Regions from separate parts of the Streptomyces sp. NPDC021212 genome, predicted to be linked through region 4. Evidence: riboswitches for the same ligand, from Rfam matches in the RefSeq annotation. Region 4 holds a riboswitch; each other region holds the start of a gene.

Region 1 (4,809 bases), on a different contig from region 4:
GATGCCGAAGGCGTTGGGGCCGATGACGCGCATGCCGTAGGTGCGGGCCCGGCGGACCAGGTCGCGCTGACGGTCGCGGCCCTCGGGGCCGCTCTCGGCGTATCCGGCGGAGAGGACGACGAGCCCCTGGACGCCGTGTTCGCCGCAGTCGGCGACGACGTCGGGCACCTGCGCGGCGGGCACGGCGACGACGGCCAGGTCGACCGGGCCTTCGACCTCACGGAGGGAACGGTGGGCCGGGACGCCGTCGGGCTCCAGGCGCGTCCAGTCCTCGGGGAAGGCGTGGTTGACGGCGTGGACCCGCCCGGTGAAGCCGCCATCGAGGAGGTTGCGCAGCACGGTGCGGCCGACCCCGCCGGGGGCCCGGCCGGTTCCGATGACGGCGACGGAGCCGGGGGTGAGCAGCCGCTGCACGGAGCGGGCCTCGGCACGCTGTTCGCGGGCGCGCATGACGGCCAGGGAGGCGTCGGTGGGTTCGAGGTCGAATTCGAGGCGGACGACCCCGTCGTCGAAGCTGCGCTTCTGGGTGTAGCCGGCGTCCGTGAACACCTTGATCATCTTGGTGTTGGCGGGCAGCACCTCGGCGGCGAAGCGGCGGATGCCGCGCTCGCGGGCGACGGCGGCGATGTGCTCGAGGAGGGCGGAGGCCACGCCGCGCCCCTGGTGGGCGTCCTGCACCAGGAAGGCGACTTCGGCCTCGTCGGCGGGGGCGCCCTGCGAGGAGGAGGACGAGAGGTGCGCGGGCAGGCCGTCCTCGTCGATGCGGTCGTAGCGGACGGTGGCGATGAACTCGCCCCCGACGGTCGCCGCGAGGCCGACCCGGTCGACGTAATCGTGGTGGGTGAAGCGGTGGACGTCGCGGTCGGAGAGCCGGGGGTAGGGCGCGAAGAAGCGGTAGTACTTCGACTCGTCCGAGACGCGTTCGTAGAAGCTGACCAGGCGCTGTGCGTCATCGGGCGTGATGGGGCGGATCTGCGCGGTGCCACCGTCCCTGAGCACGACGTCGGCCTCCCAATGGGTGGGATAGGCGTGATCATCCGACGGGCTCGGCATGGGGACAGGGTACGGGCTCAAGTCCGGGACGCCGAGGTCCGCATGGCGGACACCCTTGCGTGAACGGGAGGTGGCGAGGGAAAGTCCGTATCGGACCTGTTCGGACATGACCGGACCCACTCGGGCCCGACCCGGGCGGGACCGGACACCGTATGATCTGGTCTAGACAACACCACCCGCAGATCTGAAGGGCAACACCATGGCTGAGCGCCGCGTCAACATCGGCTGGGCCGAGGGCCTGCACGCCCGTCCGGCGTCGATCTTCGTCCGTGCGGCGACCGCCGCCGGCGTCCCCATCACGATCGCCAAGGCGGGCGGCGCCCCGGTCAACGCCGCTTCCATGCTCGCCGTGCTCGGCCTGGGCGCTCAGGGCGGCGACGAGGTCGTGCTCGCCTCCGAGGCCGAGGACGCGGAGGTCGCGCTCGACCGTCTGGCGAAGCTCGTGGCCGAGGGTCTCGAGGAGCTTCCGGAGACCGTCTGATTCCGTCCGAATCGCATTTCTGCGCGGCGGGGCCGCGGTGAACCATTACGGATCACCGCGGCCCCGTTGTTTTTCCGCCTACGGAATTTCTTTGAGCCGCCTACCGGGCTGCTGTTAATTCCGGCCACTCGCCGTGTTTACGGATTGTTTCGAAGTTCTCACCTGGGACGCGTTTCGCCATCGGTATTCGGCCAGCGAACGCTCGGTGTGCGCGGCGACGAGCTCGCGGGCCCGGTCGGCGTCACCGCGCGCGACCGCGTCCACGATCGCCCCGTGCTCCGCCCAGGACTCGACGGCGCGCACCGACGGGTCCGCGCCCCCCGTCGGGCCCGGCGCGCCCTGCACGGCCTGCGCGCCGCGCGCCGCCTGCCGGGCCGGATCCACCGCGTACACCCACGCCGTCTTGCGCCGCAGCTGCACCAGCAGTCCCGCCAGGCTCGGGCTGCCGGACGCCTGGGCGAGCGTCTCGTGGAACCAGTCGCCCAGCGAGCGCAGCTCGCCCAGCCGGCCGCGCTCCGCCCGCTCCTGGCCGAGCCGGACCAGACCGCGCAGCACCTTCAGATGCCCCTCGGTGCGGCGCTGGGCGGCCCTGGCGGCCCCCAGCGGCTCCAGCAGGGCCCGGATGTCCAGGACGTCGGCCGCCTCCTTCTCGGACGGCTGCGCGACGCACGCGCCCGCATGCCGCCGGGTGGTGACGAAGCCCTCGGACTCCAGGGTGCGCAGCGCCTCGCGGACGGGCACCCGGGAGACCCCGTAGCGCCGGGCGAGCAGTTCCTCGGTCAGCCGGCTGCCGGGCGGGCAGGCACCGGAGATGATGTCGTCACGGATCGCCGCGCACACCGCGTGTGCCGAAATCCGGCGACCGCCCTGGAGCGCGGTCGTATCCCCGTTCACTTCCGGTCCCGCATTGTCGATCCTCCGCCTCAACCCCGCGAAACGCATCCGATTGACGCGCGTTCAGCGACTCTATTCGAAGCCGCCGGGATTTCCGATGGGCGAAGGAAATTCGGGGATATTTTTTGGTCACAGCGGAGCGGGCACGCCGAAGGCCCCGTCCGGGCGCGGACGGGGCCTTTCGACAGGAGGGGCGACGGGTCAGAGGTTGACACCGTGCGAGCGCAGGTACGACAGCGGGTCCATGTCCGAGCCGTACTCCGCCGTGGTGCGGGCCTCGAAGTGCAGGTGCGGGCCGGTGACGTTGCCGGTCGCGCCGGACAGGCCGATCTGCTGGCCGGGGGTGACCTTCTGGCCGACCGAGACGCCGATCGAGGAGAGGTGGCCGTACTGGGTGTAGGTGCCGTCGTTCATCTTGATGACGACGTTGTTGCCGTAGGAGCCACCCCAGCCCGCCTCGACGACCTCACCCATGCCCACCGAATGCACCTCGGTGCCGGTGGAGGCGCTGAAGTCGATCCCGGTGTGGCTGCCGGAGGACCACAGGCCGCTGGACGCCTGGTACCCCGTGGAGACGGAGGAGCCCTCGACGGGCGAGACGAACGTGTTGAGGCGCTTGCGCTCCTCCTCACGCGCGGCGCGCTCCTTGGCGTCGCGCTCCGCCTTGGCCTTCTTCGCGGCGGCCTCGGCCTTCCGTGCGGCCTCCTGGCGGGCCACGGCCTCGGCCTTGGCCTTGGCGGCGGCGAACTCGGCGGCGCTCTGCTGCGACTGGGCCTGCGCGTCGATCTGGTCGGAGAGACCGTCGCCCATCACCATTGCCTGGCGGAGACCGGTGTCCTGGGGAGACGGCGTCTCGCCGGTCGCGGCGAGGGCCGGGCCGGCGATGCCGGCGACGACGCCCGAGGCGACCGTGGTAATGCCGGCGATGTTGGCGCCGGTACGGACGGCGGCCTGGCTGGGACGTCGGTGCTTCCCGGCGGCACGGGTGAACGCCATGTGGTGGCGCACTCCTTTCCTTCCCTCTCGCCTACCGGGTTAGCTGACGGGTTCGGAGCAGGAAGGTCTCCTACGGGCCCCTCCCCCGGCCGGGGAAGGCGTCCGATTCACCCCAGGGACGTTTGGGTCCCCGGCTCCCCTGGCACTCGCACCATGGGACTCGGCGATGACTGTCCGTGCCGCGGGTGCGGCGGTATCCGGCGAACAGCCGCACTGACGCTAAACGGGCCGCGTTTCGATCACCAAACGGTTACGGGTTTTTGTTGTTCTCGCCACAAACCAAACAGCCCTCAAATCGGGCATAAGGGAGGACCCTGGCGTCGCACTCGACGCCAGGGTCCTTGTGGTGATACGGCGTTGGGCCGGGCCCCGGGACATATCGGGCCCGCCGGAACGCGGTTCAGCCGGTGATGACGCGCACCTCTCCGATGCCGAGCGCCTTGACCGGCTCCTCGATCTTCGAGGCGTCACCCACCAGGACGGTCACCAGCCGGTCGGCGGGGAAGGCGCTCACGACCGCCGCGGTCGCCTCCACCGTGCCCGCCTCGGCGAGCCGGGCGTACAGCTGTGCCTGGAAGTCGTCCGGCAGGTGCTGCTCGACCTGGTCGGCGAGCGTGCCCGCGACGGCGGCGGCCGTCTCGTACTTGAGCGGGGCGACACCGACGAGGTTCTGCACGGCGACGTCACGCTCGGCGTCCGTCAGCCCCTCCTCCTTCAGCGTCCGCAGCACCGTCCACAGGTCCTCCAGCGCCGGGCCGGTGACCTCGGTGGCCACCGAACCGCTGATCGCCAGCAGCGAGGCGCCCGCCGAGCCGCCGCCGGCCGGCGAGGGCGGCGTGGAGCGCAGCACCTGGCCGAAGGCGCGCACCCCGTAGGTGTAGCCCTTCTCCTCGCGCAGTACCCGGTCCAGACGGGAGGTGAGGGTGCCGCCCAGGCAGTAGGTGCCCAGCACCTGCGCGGGCCAGACGCGGTCGTGCCGGTCGGCGCCGATGCGCCCGATGAGCAGCTGGGTCTGGACCGCGCCGGGCCGGTCGACGATCACCACACGGCCGGTGTCGTCGGCGATGATCGGCGGGACCGAGCCCTGCGGAGCCGGGCCGCCGGTCCAGGCACCGAGGGTGTCGGCGAGCGCCTGGTCGAGGTCGACACCGGCCAGGTCGCCGACGACGACCGCGGTCGTGGTGGACGGCCGGATGTGCGCCTCGTAGAAGGCCCGCACCGCCGCGGCGTCGATGCCCTCGATGGTCTCCTCGGTGCCCTGGCGCGGCCGGGACATCCGCGATTCGGCCGGGAACAGCTCCTTGGCCAGGGCCATGGAAGCGCGGCGGGCCGGGTTGGCCAGCTCGTGCGGGATCTCGTCCAGCCGGTTGCGCACCAGCCGCTCG
Region 2 (4,809 bases), on a different contig from region 4:
GTGGAGATGGCCACCTGGCGGTTCGCCACCGAGCCGGTCACCCTCGGCGGCCGGCACATTGCCGAGGGGGAACCGGTGCTGGTGGTGCTCGCCGCCGCCGACCGCGACCCCGAGCGCTTCACCGACCCCGATGTCCTCGATCTCGGCCGCACCGACAACCAGCACCTCGGCTACGGTCACGGCATCCACTACTGTCTGGGCGCCCCGCTGGCCCGCCTGGAGGCACAGACCGCGCTCGCCACCCTGCTGCGCCGGCTGCCCGACCTCCGACTGGCAGTGGAGCCGGACGCCTTGCGCTGGCGCGGCGGGCTCATCATGCGTGGACTGCGCACCCTCCCGGTGACCTGGGGAGAGTGACATCCGATCAGGCGTGTGACCGTGGCGTGACCTCCAATACACCGGCTTGTGATGATCCTGTGGCCTCGCTATGTTCAACCGACAAACGAGCCCCACACGAGAGGCGATTCGCATGCTTTCCGGGAACGGACGTCACCGCCGCCCCCGCCAGGCTCCGGCCATCGTCGTCGCGGCGGGGGTGACCGGCGCGAGCATCGCCATCCCGCTCCTGGGGGCGACCGGCGCCCAGGCCGCCCCCGCGTCCACGTGGGACCGGGTCGCCGAGTGCGAGAGCGCCGGGATGTGGAGCGCCAACGAGGGCAACGGCTTCTACGGCGGTCTTCAGCTGACCCTCGACATGTGGAAGAAGTACGGCGGCACCGGCTACGCCCCGCGCCCCGATCTCGCCAGCCGCTCCCAGCAGATAGCCGTCGCCGAATCGATCCTCGGCGACCGCGGCCCGGACGCCTGGCCCAGCTGTGCGCTGAACGCCGGGCTGACCGCCGACGGCGACAGCCCGGACGTGAACCCGGGCAGTACGGCACGCCCCTCCCAGCAGGCCCCGCAGCCCGGCGACTCGGACCGGGACTCCGGCGGGGTGGAGCGGAACCATGTCTCCAAGGCGCCCGCCGCGCCGGACGACGACGCGCCCTCGCCGTCCCCTTCTTCTTCCGGCGCGTCCGACCCCTCGTCGTCCCCTTCCTCCGGTGGGGAGACCTCCGAAGAACCCTCCGAGACTCCCTCTGAAACCCCGTCCGAGACCCCCTCCGCGGGTGCCTCGGACCCGGCTGACTCCGGTGAGCACCGGGGCGAGTCGGACCAAGACGCGCGGCCGAGCGACCGCGCCTCGCGCGGCGGGGCCGATCGTGTCGAAAACCCCACGGATGGCGGCTACACGGTGCGTCGGGGTGACAACCTTTCAGCAATCGCCGAAAAGCAGGAATTGGGCGGCGACTGGCGTCGGCTCTACGCGTCCAACGAGAAGCTGATCGGAGCCGATCCGGATCTCATCATCCCTGGTCAGCGGCTTGACCTCACCATCAGGGGCCAGTAGTTCGGGGGGATTTGCCCGATCTGGCGCCGGTGAGACATACCTCTCGTCACATTTTCCCGCCCGTCCCTCGTGTCCGGTCTCTCCATACCCGGCCCCACCTGCACCAATGTGGGCCGAGTGAGATCGATAACGTACCTCTTCGCTGCGATAAGGGTGTTTGAACGTTTCCCTGAGGTGTGTTTAACGTCTTTCCGCTCGCCACCAAGCGAGCACCGTCGACCGTCACGCCGAGTCCTGCCGGCGGTCGTCCGGTACCGACGCGCCAGCGCCGAAGGCAGGAGCGGGGGACCCAAGGTAAGTGCCGCGAGGCCAGCGGAATCGGCCGAACGGCTAGGGGTGAAGCAGGGTGCGGACCCCGCACCCGGCCGGGCAACTCACGCCCGAACCCGACAGCTCACCTCGTAGGCGTCGGTGAGGAAACGAACGAACATGTCCAACGCTCAGGGCAAGCACCGTCGTCCGTCCAAGGCCACTCGTATCGCAGCGTTCGCCGGTCTCGCCGGTGCCGCCGTGGCCGCCCCGCTCATCGGGGCTACGTCCGCCTCTGCCGCCACCACGTCCCAGTGGGACCAGGTCGCGCAGTGCGAGTCCGGCGGCAACTGGTCGGTCAACACCGGCAACGGGTACTACGGCGGCCTGCAGTTCTCCTCCTCCACCTGGGCCGCCTACGGCGGTACCGCCTACGCTCCCACCGCTGACAGGGCCGGTAAGGCCCAGCAGATCCAGGTGGCCGAGAAGGTCCTCTCCAGCCAGGGCAAGGGCGCCTGGCCGGTCTGCGGCAAGGGTCTGACCGCCGGCGGCGCCCCGTCCGCCCCCGCGCAGTCCACCCCGTCGCAGAGCCAGTCCGACTCCTCGCAGTCGGCCCCGGCCGCCAAGCAGAAGGCCGCGCCCCGCAGCGCGCCCGAGCACGCCGCGCGCGGCGAGGCCCGTGGTCCGGTCAAGAAGGGCGACGGCGAGTACAAGGTCAAGTCCGGTGACACCCTTGGCAAGATCGCCAAGACCGAGGACGTCAAGGGAGGCTGGAAGAAGCTCTACGACCTCAACAAGAACGTCATCCAGAAGGCCGACCTGATCTTCCCCGGCCAGCAGCTCCACCTGAGCTGAGCCGCCCCACCCTCTTGACGAGCCCCGGCCGGGTGTGCCGCCCCCCACGGTGCACCCCGCCGGGGCTTCGGTGCGGTTAGGCTCATGCTGCTACCGCAGACACATACGAAGGAGATCCTCGTGCCGTCCATCGACGTCGTCGTAGCTCGCGAGATCCTCGACTCGCGAGGGAACCCCACGGTCGAGGTCGAGGTCGGCCTCGACGACGGCAGCACCGGCCGTGCCGCCGTCCCGTCCGGCGCCTCCACCGGCGCCTTCGAGGCCCTCGAACTCCGTGACGGCGACAAGAACCGCTATGGCGGCAAGGGCGTGGAGAAGGCCGTCCTCGCCGTCATCGAGCAGATCGGCCCCGAGCTGGTCGGATATGACGCCACCGAGCAGCGCCTGATCGACCAGGCGATGTTCGACCTGGATGCCACTCCGGACAAGTCCTCGCTCGGCGCCAACGCCATCCTGGGCGTCTCCCTCGCCGTGGCGCACGCCGCCTCCGAGGCGTCCGACCTGCCCCTTTTCCGATACCTCGGTGGCCCGAACGCGCACCTGCTGCCGGTCCCGATGATGAACATCCTCAACGGCGGCTCGCACGCCGACTCCAATGTGGACATCCAGGAGTTCATGATCGCGCCGGTCGGTGCGGAGTCCTTCTCCGAGGCGCTGCGCTGGGGTGCGGAGGTCTACCACACCCTGAAGGGCGTCCTGAAGGAGCGGGGCCTGTCCACCGGTCTCGGCGACGAGGGCGGCTTCGCGCCGAACCTCGACTCCAACCGGGACGCCCTGGACCTGATCGTCGAGGCCATCAAGAAGGCCGGCTACCAGCCCGGCCAGGACATCGCGCTCGCGCTCGATGTCGCCGCCTCCGAGTTCCACAAGGACGGCGTCTACCAGTTCGAGGGCAAGGACCGCACCGCGTCCGAGATGACCGCGTACTACGCCGAGCTGGTCGAGGCGTACCCGCTGGTCTCCATCGAGGACCCGCTGAACGAGGAGGACTGGGACGGCTGGAAGACGATCACCGAGCAGCTCGGTGACAAGGTCCAGCTGGTCGGCGACGACCTGTTCGTCACCAACCCCGAGCGGCTGGCCCGCGGCATCGAGAACGACACCGCGAACGCCCTGCTGGTCAAGGTCAACCAGATCGGCTCGCTGACCGAGACCCTCGACGCCGTCGAGCTGGCCCAGCGCAGCGGCTTCAAGTGCATGATGTCGCACCGCTCCGGTGAGACCGAGGACGTCACCATCGCCGACCTGGCCGTCGCCACCAACTGCGGCCAGATCAAGACCGGCGCCCCGGCCCGCTCCGAGCGGGTGGCCAAGTACAACCAGCTGCTGCGCATCGAGGAGATCCTGGACGACGCCGCGGTGTACGCGGGCCGCTCCGCGTTCCCGCGCTTCAAGGGCTGACCCTTCTCCAGCGTCAAAAGCGGACACGTCTGACGCATGTCCCCGGCCGCGGTCCCGTACCGTGGCCGGGGACGGCCGCTACTCCAGCGGGCACTGCTCAAGCGAAGTCATCACCGGGGAGGCGACGTGCCGGCGGATCGGTTCTCCACCGCGACCAGGCTCAAGGCGCTCGGCGAACACGCCGCCGCCCGGGTCTACCGTGCCCGGATCAAGCGCCGTCGCAGCCGGCTCACCGGCCGGGCCGCCCTCCTCGCACTGGTCGTCTGCTCACTGGTGGTCGCGCTGGCCTATCCCATGCGGCAGTACATCTCCCAGCGCTCGGAGATCGCCGACCAGCGCCGCCAGGCCCAGCGCGAGCGCGCCGAGGTGGCCAAGCTGCGCGAGCAGAAGGCCCGGCTGCGCGACCCCGCGTACATCGAGCGGCAGGCCCGCGAGCATCTGCACTATCTGATGCCGGGCGAGACCGGCTTCAGCATGGTGGACCCCGACGCCAGGGCCGAGCACTCCACCGACCAGGGCGCGGCCGACCGCCCCTGGTACACCAACCTCTGGGACACCGTGGACGCGGCGGACGCGCCGAAGGCGGCCGCCGAGCGCCGCTGACGCGCCGCGCCGGCCCGTCACGGTCGCACCCGGTCCGACACCGAGCGAAGAGAACTTTTCCCCTCATGGACACGCCCCCTCCGCAGACGGAGCCCACCGCGCCCACCGACGCGGACATCGCCGCCGTCAAGGAGCAGCTGAACCGCGTACCGCGGGGCCTGCGCGCCGTCGCGCACCGCTGCCCCTGCGGCAACCCCGATGTCGTCGAGACCGCGCCGCGCCTCGAGGACGGGACACCGTTCCCCACCCTCTACTACCTGACCTGCCCGCGCGCCGCGTCCGCGATCGGGACGCTGGAGGCGGAGGGCGTG
Region 3 (4,809 bases), on a different contig from region 4:
CAGATACAGCCGCTCGCGGGCGCGCGTGATCCCGACGTACGCCAGCCGCCGCTCCTCCTCCAGCTCCTTGGTCTGGCCGAGCGCGCGCATGTGCGGGAAGACCCCGTCCTCCATGCCGCTGAGGAAGACGACCGGGAACTCAAGACCCTTGGCCGTGTGCAGGGTCATCAGGGTGATGACCCCGGCGCCCTCCTCGTCCTCGTCGGGGATCTGGTCGGAGTCGGCGACGAGCGCGACCTGCTCCAGGAAGTCCGCGAGCGTGCCGGGGTTCTCCTCGCCCCGGTCCTGCTCGAACTCCAGGGCCACGGAGGCCAGCTCCTGGAGGTTCTCGATGCGGGTCTCGTCCTGCGGGTCGGTGGACGCCTGCAGCTCCGCCAGATAGCCGGTGCGCTCCAGCACGGCCTCCAGGACGGTCGCCGGGCCCGCGCCCGACTCCACGATGGTCCGCAGCTCCTCCATGAGCGTGTTGAACCGCTTCACCGCGTTCGCCGAGCGGGCCGCCATGCCGTACGCCTCGTCGACGCGGCGCAGCGCCTGCGGGAAGGTGATCTTCTCGCGCGCCGCGAGCGCGTCGATCATCGCCTCGGCGCGGTCGCCGATGCCGCGCTTGGGCACGTTCATGATGCGGCGCAGCGGGACGGCGTCCTCGGGGTTGGCCAGCACGCGCAGGTACGCGAGGACGTCGCGGACCTCCTTGCGCTCGTAGAAGCGGACCCCGCCGACGACCTTGTACGGCAGCCCGACCCGGATGAAGACCTCTTCGAAGACACGGGACTGGGCGTTGGTGCGGTAGAAGACCGCGACATCCCCGGCCCGGGCGTCCCCCGCGTCCGTCAGCCGGTCGATCTCGTCGGCGACGAACTGGGCCTCGTCGTGCTCGGTGTCCGCGACGTAGCCGGTGATGGTGGCGCCGGTGCCGGCCTCGGTCCACAGGTTCTTCGGGCGGCGGTTCTCGTTGCGCTCGATGACGGCGTTGGCCGCGCTCAGGATGGTCTGGGTGGAGCGGTAGTTCTGCTCCAGCAGGATCGTCCGCGCATCCGGATAGTCCTCCTCGAACTGGAGGATGTTACGGATCGTGGCGCCCCGGAACGCGTAGATCGACTGGTCGGCGTCGCCCACGACGCACAGCTCCCCGGCCTCCTCCTCATCCGTGCCCACCAGCTCGCGCACCAGCGTGTACTGAGCGTGGTTGGTGTCCTGGTACTCGTCGACCAGGACGTGCCGGAAGCGGCGGCGGTAGTGCTCGGAGACGTCCGGGAACGCCTGGAGCAGATTGACCGTGGTCATGATGATGTCGTCGAAGTCGAGGGCGTTGGCCTCGCGCAGCCTCGACTGGTACATCGCGTACGCCTCGGCGAGCGTCTTCTCGAAACCGTCCGCCGCCTGACCGGCGAAGGTCTCCTCGTCGATCAGCTCGTTCTTCAGGTTGGAGATCTTGGCGCTGAACGACTTCGGCGGGAACTTCTTCGGGTCCAGGTCGAGATCCCGGCACACCAGGGCCATCAGCCGCTTCGAGTCGGCGGCGTCGTAGATCGAGAACGATGAGGTGAAGCCCAGCTTCTTCGACTCGCGGCGCAGGATGCGCACGCACGCGCTGTGGAACGTCATCACCCACATCGCGTTCGCCCGCGGTCCGACCAGTTCCCCGACCCGCTCCTTCATCTCGCCCGCCGCCTTGTTGGTGAAGGTGATGGCGAGGATCTGGCCGGGGTGCACCTGGCGGGTGCCGAGCAGATACGCGATGCGGTGGGTGAGCACCCGGGTCTTGCCGGACCCGGCCCCGGCGACGATCAGCAGCGGCGAGCCCGTGTGCTCCACGGCGGCCCGCTGCTGCTCGTTCAGCCCCTCCAGCAGCGCCGTCGGGTCGACGGCGGGGCGGGCCGCGCCGTCCCGGTAGTACGCCTCTCTGGGCCCGCTCGGCACCGGCGCGTCGAATGCGCCCGTGAAGAGGTGGTGCGGCACCTCCTCGCCGCCTGAACCGCCTGAAGCACCGCCTGAACCGCCGGCGGGGCCCGGGTAGGCGGAATCCTCGGGCGGCGGAGGCTCCTCGTCCGGAGGCCCGAGGTTCGCCAGGAAGCTGTCGTCAAAGAGGCTGCTCATCGCTCACCGATTTTAGGCGGCCCTACTGACAGCCTACGCATGGACTGCATATGGATGTCACGAAACGGTTTCGGGCAAAACGACCACCAGCCTTCACAGGAGCCCCACGAGTTGGCTACCGTCCTCCCTCAGGCAGCTCGTACACCCGTCGGCGAACCGCGCCGGCCCGGGCGGCCTCCGCCGAGTCCGGTCGCGCCGCAAGGCAGCCGGAGCCGGGGACCCAAACGCAACACCGGGGTGAATCGGCCCGAGCCGCGATACGACGCGTACATCACGTACGACGTGTCGTCCGCCCGCGCACGGCCGTAGGGCAGCCTTCCGTACCGCCCGAACCCGTCAGCTAACCCGGTAGGCGGTCCACGGAAGGAGTCGCCTCCCTTGGCGTCGCACCGCAAGCCGCGGACCCGAATACCCACCGCCGCCTCCTCCACCGGGCGCCGTACGGCCGTCGGATTCACCACCGCCGCCCTCGCGTCCGTCACCCTCCTCTCCCAGACCGCGAACGCCGCACCGGGCGACCCGAAGCCCGGCGCCACACAGTCGATCGAGGCGGTCAAGGAGAAGGTGGACACCCTCTACCACCAGGCGGAAACCGCCACCCAGCAGTACAACGCCGCCAAGGATCGCTCCGCGGGGCAGCGCACCAAGGTCGACCGGCTGCTGGACGATGTCGCCAAGAACACGGAGAAGCTCAACGAGGCCCGCCGCACCCTCGGCACCTACGCCGCGGCCCAGTACCGCAACGGCGGCATGACCTCGACCGCGAGCCTGCTCTTCTCCAACAACCCGCAGGACATCTTCGACCAGTCCCATCTGATGAACCGGATGGCCGGTTCGGAGAAGCGGGCCGTCGACGACTTCCAGACGCAGGCCGCGAAGGCCGCCAAGGAGCGCGGCGAGGCCGCCAAGAGCCTGGCGTCGCTGACCGAGACCCAGAAAGAGCTGAAGGCCAAGAAGAAGTCCGTCCAGGACAAGCTCGCGCAGGCCCGCCGGCTGCTGGCGAATCTGACCGCCAAGGAGAAGGCGCGACTGGCGGCGATCGAGAAGAAGAAGGCCGAGGAGGCGCGGCGCAAGGCCGCCGAGCTGGCCGAGAAGCAGCGGGAGGCCGCGGCCCGGCAGAAGGCGCAGGAGCAGGAGCAGCAGTCGAGCGGCAGTTCCTCTTCCGGTTCCGGAAGCAGTTCCGGCTCGTCCGGCTCGTCCGGCTCCACGTCCACCTCCACGAGCACCACCAAGGGGGCCAAGGCGGTCGACTTCGCGGAGTCCCAGCTCGGCAAGCCGTACGTCTGGGGCGCCACCGGCCCCAACTCCTACGACTGCTCAGGACTCACCCAGGCCGCCTGGAAGGCCGCCGGTGTCTCGCTGCCGCGCACCACGTTCGACCAGGTGAAGGTCGGCACGCGCGTCTCCACCTCCGACCTCAAGCCCGGTGACCTCGTCTTCTTCTACGACGACATCAGCCACGTCGGCCTCTACATCGGCGACGGGATGATGATCCACGCGCCGAAGCCGGGCGATGTGGTGAAGAAGGCGCCGATCACCGAGATGCCGATCTACGGAAGCGTGCGGCCTGCCTAGCCACGGTAAGCGGGGGTGGCCGCACGGTGAGCGATCGCGCTCGGGCAGCCACCCCCGCTTCCGGGTCACGTGCCCGGCTTACGCCCGTACACGTACACGTCGTCGCCGTTCCGCAACAGGCTCCAGTACTTCTTCGCGTCGCCGGAACGCATGTTGACGCAGCCATGGGAGCCGGGTGGCGACCACACGCTTCCCGCGATGGAGTGGAAGGCCTGGCCGCCGTCGAAGAACTGGCTGTACGGCATGGCCACGTGGTAAATCGTCGACCAGTGGTCGATGTCCCGCCAGTAGATCCTTTTCAGCCCGGTGCGGGTCTCGTACTTGTCCCGCCCGGTACGCACCGGCACCGGCCCGAACGTGAGCCGCGAACCGTCCTGCACCCAGCTGAGCTGCCGGGTGAGGTCGACGCAGGCGATGCGGCCCTTGTTGGTGGGGCACTTGCGCGCCGCGTTGGGGTTGTGCCCCGCCGCCTTCTGCGCGTTGATCAGCTTCATGACGCCCCAGGTGACGGGGCCCGCGTAGCCGACGGACGGGCTTATGCCGTGGCTGATCTGGAATCTCTGCGTCGCGCGGCAGTCCCCCGAGGACTGCCGACCGTCGACGGGCCGGCCGAGGAACTTCTCGACCTGCTTCTGATACGGACCCGCGCCCGCCGTGCACGACGTCGCCGCCTGCGCCGGTGCCGCGCCCAGTGCGACGGACAGCGGCACCACCATGCCCGCCGTGCCCAAGACGACCGCCGTACGGCGGCGCCATGCCCGCCACGCCCCGAACCCTGCCTTTACCCCCATTGCGCGCTCCCTCCGGGCTTGCCCTTGACGGGTAAGACAGTCGAAGAGTGCGTCGGGTTGCGCTTACAGGTGCGATTTCCCCCATTCCGCCCCTTCCCACCCCCGGGTTGGCCCAGCAGGGGCGGGGCCGGGACTCCGGCGGATCAGGTCCAGAGGACGGCGATGAAGATGTTCACCGTCGTCAGCGCGCCGACCGCGCCGAATACCGCGGGCTCCACCTTCTCCTCGTCCCGCTTCACGTAGACCAGGCCCAGGATCACGACCAGCAGCGCCAGCTTGACGCCGATCTTGACCGTGTTGACGGTCTGATCGTCCGCCTGATTCAGCCCGACCAGCGCGGCGC
Region 4 (4,809 bases):
CACTCAGGAGCGGGGGGAACCCCCGCCGAGCTGATGGACGGGCTGCTGGTCCGTGCGCAGAACGGCTTCGAGATCGGCGAGGCGGTGCTGAGCCGGGCGCGGAGCGCCCTCATGCACCAGTCCGAGCTGCGTTCCTGCCGGCAGTGCAACGAACCGTCAGGTCCGCGCGGGTACACGACGTATCGGCACGTCTTCCTGCTGCCCGACGGCAGCAGCCTGCTGCTGTGGGAGCTGGAGCACAACACCGGCCCGGACGACCGTCCGCTCTTCGAGCTGTACGCGGACGAGGACGCCCTGGCGCTCGCCGAGCGCCGCGTCCACCGGTGCATCGGCGGCGCCCGCTGGGAGGAGCTGGACGGGTTACAGCTGTGGCTGCCGGACCAGATGCTCCATGCGACCGAGTCCGTGGAGGTTCAGCGCGCGTACATCGCCGACAACTCGGCCGACCACGCCCGCCGCGTCCTGCGCCGCGCGGAGAACCCGGACCGGCCGGGGGAGGAGACCGAGCGGCTGCTGACGACCGCGTTCGCCCATGACATCGCGTTGGCCCCCAAGCCGCGCCGCCGCTCCGGCGGCCCCGACGCCACTTGGTGCCGCTTCTACGAGCACGCCTTCCTGCTCGCGGGCGGGGACGAGATCGTGCTGTGGGAGCTGGAGCACAACCTCACCCGGGACGGGCGACTCGTGTGCGAGGTGTACCTCGACGAGGTGTCGGCGGAGCTGGCGGCCGACCGCCACGCCCGCGCCCTCGGTGTCGATCTCTGATGGTCCGACAGTGGGCCTACCGGGTGATCTGTGCGCGCGCCTCCTCGATGTCAGGGATGTCCCTTCGTTGAATCGAATCGTCTGGTTTTCCGCGGATTCGGTTCTTCTGGAGGAAATTAAGTGAACATCGGAAAGAAGGTAGCTGTCCTGGCCGTCGCGGCAGGCGCTCTGGTCATGGGGAGTGCGGCGGGAGCGTCCGCCCACGGTTTCGGTGGCGGAGGTTTCGCCCCCTTCGGGACGATCCAGACCAACACGTGCGACGTGTCCACCGGCCCCATCGCCGCGGCCTCTGTGGCCGCCGCCACGGGTGAGATCTCGGTCGCCAACAACTGCATCAACTTCACCCAAGGCACCGCGGCCGTCCAGAGCAATGACTGCGACACGGCCACCGGCGCCATCGCGGCTGTCTCCGGGACTGCTCCCACGGGCGACATCACCGTCGGCAACAACTGCAGCAACATCGCCCTCGGCAACGGCGGCTAAGGCCGCAGCCAGCTGACGCTCTCCGAGCCCTGGCTGACGCCACGGCTCACCCCGCGGCCCCGGATGCCTGCCATCCGGGGCCGCTCGGCGTCCGGGCACGGTACGCACCCACATGGCCGCCACCGGCTCGCCCCGCGCCCCGGCACCCGGAAGCCTGATGACGGGGTCATGGACCAGCGAAAGCGAGAGAGGCCGTGCGGGTGCGAGGGAGCAGGGCTCGTACGGGCGTCCGTACGCCCGCCCGTACGCCCGTCGCCGAGCCCCCGGGCCCGGGCGCGGCCGCCGGAGTCGTCTCCGCCGAGGAGGCCGCCCAGGTGTCCTCGGGTCGCCGGCTGGCCCGCTGGACGCCCGCCGTCCTCCTGCTCGGCGGCGTCGCCTTCGACCTCGCCACCCCGGCCCCGTACACCGCCTCCCCCTTCTTCGCCGCGGCCCCGCTGGTCGCCGCCTCCCTCTTCCCGCTGCGGCAGACCATCCTCACGACGGTCCTCGCCCTCACCGCCGTATGCCTGCTGGCGGAGCTGCACGGCGTGAAGGACCCCACCCAGGCCGCGACCGAGATCGCCACGGTGGCCACCGTCTCCCTGCTCGCGCTCGTGATCAACCGCGTCGTCCGCCGAAGCGACCGGCGGCTGGCCTCGGCGCGCGGTATCGCGGAGGCGGCGCAGCGGGCCGTGCTGCCCGTGCCGCCCGCCCGCATCGCCGGGCTGGACGTCGCGGCGCGCTACGTGGCGGCCGAGCGGTACGCCGCGATCGGCGGCGACCTGTACGCGGTGCAGGACACCCCGCACGGCGTACGCCTCATCGTCGGGGACGTCCGCGGCAAGGGGCTCCAGGCCGTGGAGGTCGTCGCGGTCCTCGTCGGCGCCTTCCGGGAGGCCGCGGAGCAGGAGGCGACGCTGGAGGGGCTCGCGGGGCGGCTGGAGCGGGCGCTGCGGCGCGAGGGCGCGCGGCGGGCCGAGCTGGAGGCGTTCGAGGGGTTCACCACCGCCGTCCTCGGTGAGATCCCGCGCGGCGACTCCACCCTCCGCCTCATCAACCGCGGTCACCCCCCGCCGCTGCTGCTGCCCGGCGACGGCGAGGTACGGCCGCTGGAGCCGGAGTCGCCCGCGCTGCCGCTGGGGATGGGCGAACTGGGCGGCTGGCCCGACCGGGTGACGGAGCTGCGGTTCCCCGAGGACGCGACGCTGCTGCTGTTCACGGACGGGGTGACCGAGGCCCGCGACCCGCACGGCACGTTCTACGTCCCCGAGGAGCGGCTGCGCGGCCTCCGCTTCACCGGACCGGGCGGGCTGCTCGACGCGCTCGTGGACGACGTGGCGCTCCATACGGGAGGGGAGGCCTCGGACGACATGGCGCTCCTCGCGGTCCGGCGCCCGCCCGGACCGAACGGAACCACGGCCCCCACTCCGCACACGGACCGTAGTCGACCGTGACGACGACGCATAACGATTGACGCACGATCAGCTCGCCGGAGGTTTTTACCAACCCTTTTCAACTGGGGTGAAACGACCCCATCTGTCCCCTGTTGCTTACTAAGTTCATGCCAAAGCTACGCGGATTCTTCAGAAGAGCTTGGAATCATGTCGCGCTCTCTATTAACGTTCGATAACGCAGCGCGGTCACACAGCCGCCGCAGGGGCGGCACCGTGCGCCGTCGCCGAATCCCGTACGTGCAGCGCCAGCACCACCCTCGACACCACGCACACCAGCAGCACCGCCAGCACCAGGGAACCGGGGAACCACCACCTTGGGGTGAATCGGGTCGAACCTGACCCGTAGGAGACCTTCCTGCTCCGAACCCGTCAGCTAACCCGGTAGGCGAGAAGGAAGGAAAGGAGTGCGCCCCGGTGGCGTCCAACAGGTCCGTACTGGACCAAGCCCCGTACCGCTCAGCGGGTACCGGCCTCGGCACGGCGACCACGTACGGAGTCGGCTTCGACGCCGGCGCCCGGCCCGCGGTCGGCCTCGGAGCCGACGGAGGACCGGATGAGTCCTCCCTCGCCAAGGAAGCCGTCTGGGACGACTGGGACGAGTGGAACCCCACAGAGGAGTCCATCGCCCCGCTGCGCGGCAAGCACCGCGTCGGCAAGCAGCGCGGCGGGGCCATGGCCCGCAGCGGCGCCGTCCTCGGCGTCGGCGTCATCGCGGCGGTCGGCGCGGGCGGCATGGCCAGCGCCAAGGACCGGCCCGCGATACCGATCTCCATGCCGGACCTCTCCCACGTCGCCGACGAGGTCAAGGCTCAGCTGCCCGCCGCCAAGGACCTGCCCGGCATCGGCTCCCTGACGGGGGACGACGAGGGCTCCCAGACCACCGCGACCGCCCTCTCCACCAGCACCACCGACTCCGGCGAGGCGCTGCGCACCCGCATCCTGCGGCAGGCCGAGAGTCAGCAGACCGCGGCCGACGACGACAGACGCGACGCCGCGGTGCGGGCCGCCGCCAAGGCCGCCGCCGACGACGCGGCGCAGGCCGCGGCCAAGGCCCGCGACCTGGCGGCGCAGAAGAAGGCCGAGGCCGCCGCCAAGAAGAAGGCCGCCGAGGCGAAGGCGGAGGCCGAGAAGGAGGCCGCCGCGAAGGCCGCGGCCGCCAAGGCCGCAGCCGCGAAGGCCGCCGCCGCCAAGGCCGCCAGCGGGTGGGTCCTCCCCGTCGCCTCGTACACCTTGACCGCGGGCTTCGGCCAGGCCGGCGACCTGTGGTCCGCCGACCACACCGGCCAGGACTTCGCCGCCCCGACCGGCACCCCGGTCAAGGCGCTGCACAGCGGCACCATCACGCAGGCGGGCTGGGCCGGTTCGTACGGCTACCGCATCGTGCTCAAGCTCGATGACGGCACCGAGCTCTGGTTCTGCCACCTGTCGTCCATGGTCGTCACCTCGGGCAAGGTGTCCGCGGGCGAGACCATCGGCCGCGTCGGCGCCACCGGCAACGTCACCGGCCCCCACCTCCACCTGGAGGTCCGGCCCGGCGGCGGTTCCCCGATCGATCCGATGCCCTGGCTGCGCGACAAGGGGCTGAACCCGTGATCGGCGCGCTGAACGTCACCCGCGTGATCCACTCGATCCGCAGGGCCCTGATGGCCCGGCTGTAACGACGGCCCCCCTCGCTCCGGCGGCTCTGGCGCTCTCTCCCCCCTTGACGCCAGGGCCGCCGGTTCCTTTTCTGCCCCCAAGGGCGGAATACACCCCTCCGTCGCGGGCGTTGGAGCAACGTATGACTGAGACCCGCAAGACCATCGGCAATCTGTCCGTCTTCCCGCTCTCCCTGGGCGGCAATGTCTTCGGCTGGACGGCCGACGAGGCCGAGTCCTTCGAGGTACTCGACGCCTACGTGGCGGCGGGCGGCAACTTCATCGACACCGCCGACGTCTACTCGGCCTGGGCCCCCGGCAACCAGGGCGGCGAGTCCGAGACCGTCCTCGGCAAGTGGTTCGCCTCCCGCGGCAACCGCGACGACATCGTCCTCGCCACCAAGGTCGGAGCGGGCTCCCCGGAGCCCCGCGGACTCTCCTCCGCCGCCATCAAGTCCGGTCTGGACGAGTCCCTCCAGCGCCTGGGCACC

Evidence for each region. Region 4 has a riboswitch for cyclic di-AMP ahead of ACH4SI_RS14495 (M23 family metallopeptidase). Riboswitches for the same ligand answer to the same signal wherever they lie in the genome.
Region 1: another riboswitch for cyclic di-AMP. It lies ahead of ACH4SI_RS21340 (M23 family metallopeptidase); the one in region 4 lies ahead of ACH4SI_RS14495 (M23 family metallopeptidase).
Region 2: another riboswitch for cyclic di-AMP. It lies ahead of ACH4SI_RS36800 (transglycosylase family protein); the one in region 4 lies ahead of ACH4SI_RS14495 (M23 family metallopeptidase).
Region 3: another riboswitch for cyclic di-AMP. It lies ahead of ACH4SI_RS35035 (NlpC/P60 family protein); the one in region 4 lies ahead of ACH4SI_RS14495 (M23 family metallopeptidase).

What each region holds. Positions count from the first base shown of each region.
Region 1 covers NZ_JBIRPZ010000007.1:413,846-418,654, forward strand. Annotated here, with positions in the region: gene ACH4SI_RS21325 (GNAT family N-acetyltransferase) at 1-1,053, opposite strand, end outside; gene ACH4SI_RS21330 (HPr family phosphocarrier protein) at 1,253-1,534, shown strand; gene ACH4SI_RS21335 (GntR family transcriptional regulator) at 1,649-2,428, opposite strand; gene ACH4SI_RS21340 (M23 family metallopeptidase) at 2,630-3,424, opposite strand; cyclic di-AMP (ydaO/yuaA leader) riboswitch at 3,438-3,600, opposite strand; gene ACH4SI_RS21345 (M16 family metallopeptidase) at 3,825-4,809, opposite strand, start outside.
Region 2 covers NZ_JBIRPZ010000019.1:30,949-35,757, forward strand. Annotated here, with positions in the region: gene ACH4SI_RS36790 (cytochrome P450) at 1-357, shown strand, start outside; gene ACH4SI_RS36795 (transglycosylase family protein) at 470-1,390, shown strand; cyclic di-AMP (ydaO/yuaA leader) riboswitch at 1,647-1,813, shown strand; gene ACH4SI_RS36800 (transglycosylase family protein) at 1,820-2,494, shown strand; gene eno (phosphopyruvate hydratase) at 2,609-3,895, shown strand; gene ACH4SI_RS36810 (septum formation initiator family protein) at 4,022-4,498, shown strand; gene ACH4SI_RS36815 (DUF501 domain-containing protein) at 4,564-4,809, shown strand, end outside.
Region 3 covers NZ_JBIRPZ010000016.1:166,672-171,480, reverse strand. Annotated here, with positions in the region: gene pcrA (DNA helicase PcrA) at 1-2,100, opposite strand, end outside; cyclic di-AMP (ydaO/yuaA leader) riboswitch at 2,284-2,471, shown strand; gene ACH4SI_RS35035 (NlpC/P60 family protein) at 2,479-3,675, shown strand; gene ACH4SI_RS35030 (L,D-transpeptidase) at 3,741-4,466, opposite strand; gene ACH4SI_RS35025 (hypothetical protein) at 4,610-4,809, opposite strand, start outside.
Region 4 covers NZ_JBIRPZ010000004.1:644,811-649,619, forward strand. Annotated here, with positions in the region: gene ACH4SI_RS14480 (DUF6227 family protein) at 1-765, shown strand, start outside; gene ACH4SI_RS14485 (hypothetical protein) at 886-1,248, shown strand; gene ACH4SI_RS14490 (PP2C family protein-serine/threonine phosphatase) at 1,449-2,681, shown strand; cyclic di-AMP (ydaO/yuaA leader) riboswitch at 2,954-3,084, shown strand; gene ACH4SI_RS14495 (M23 family metallopeptidase) at 3,096-4,274, shown strand; gene ACH4SI_RS14500 (aldo/keto reductase) at 4,462-4,809, shown strand, end outside.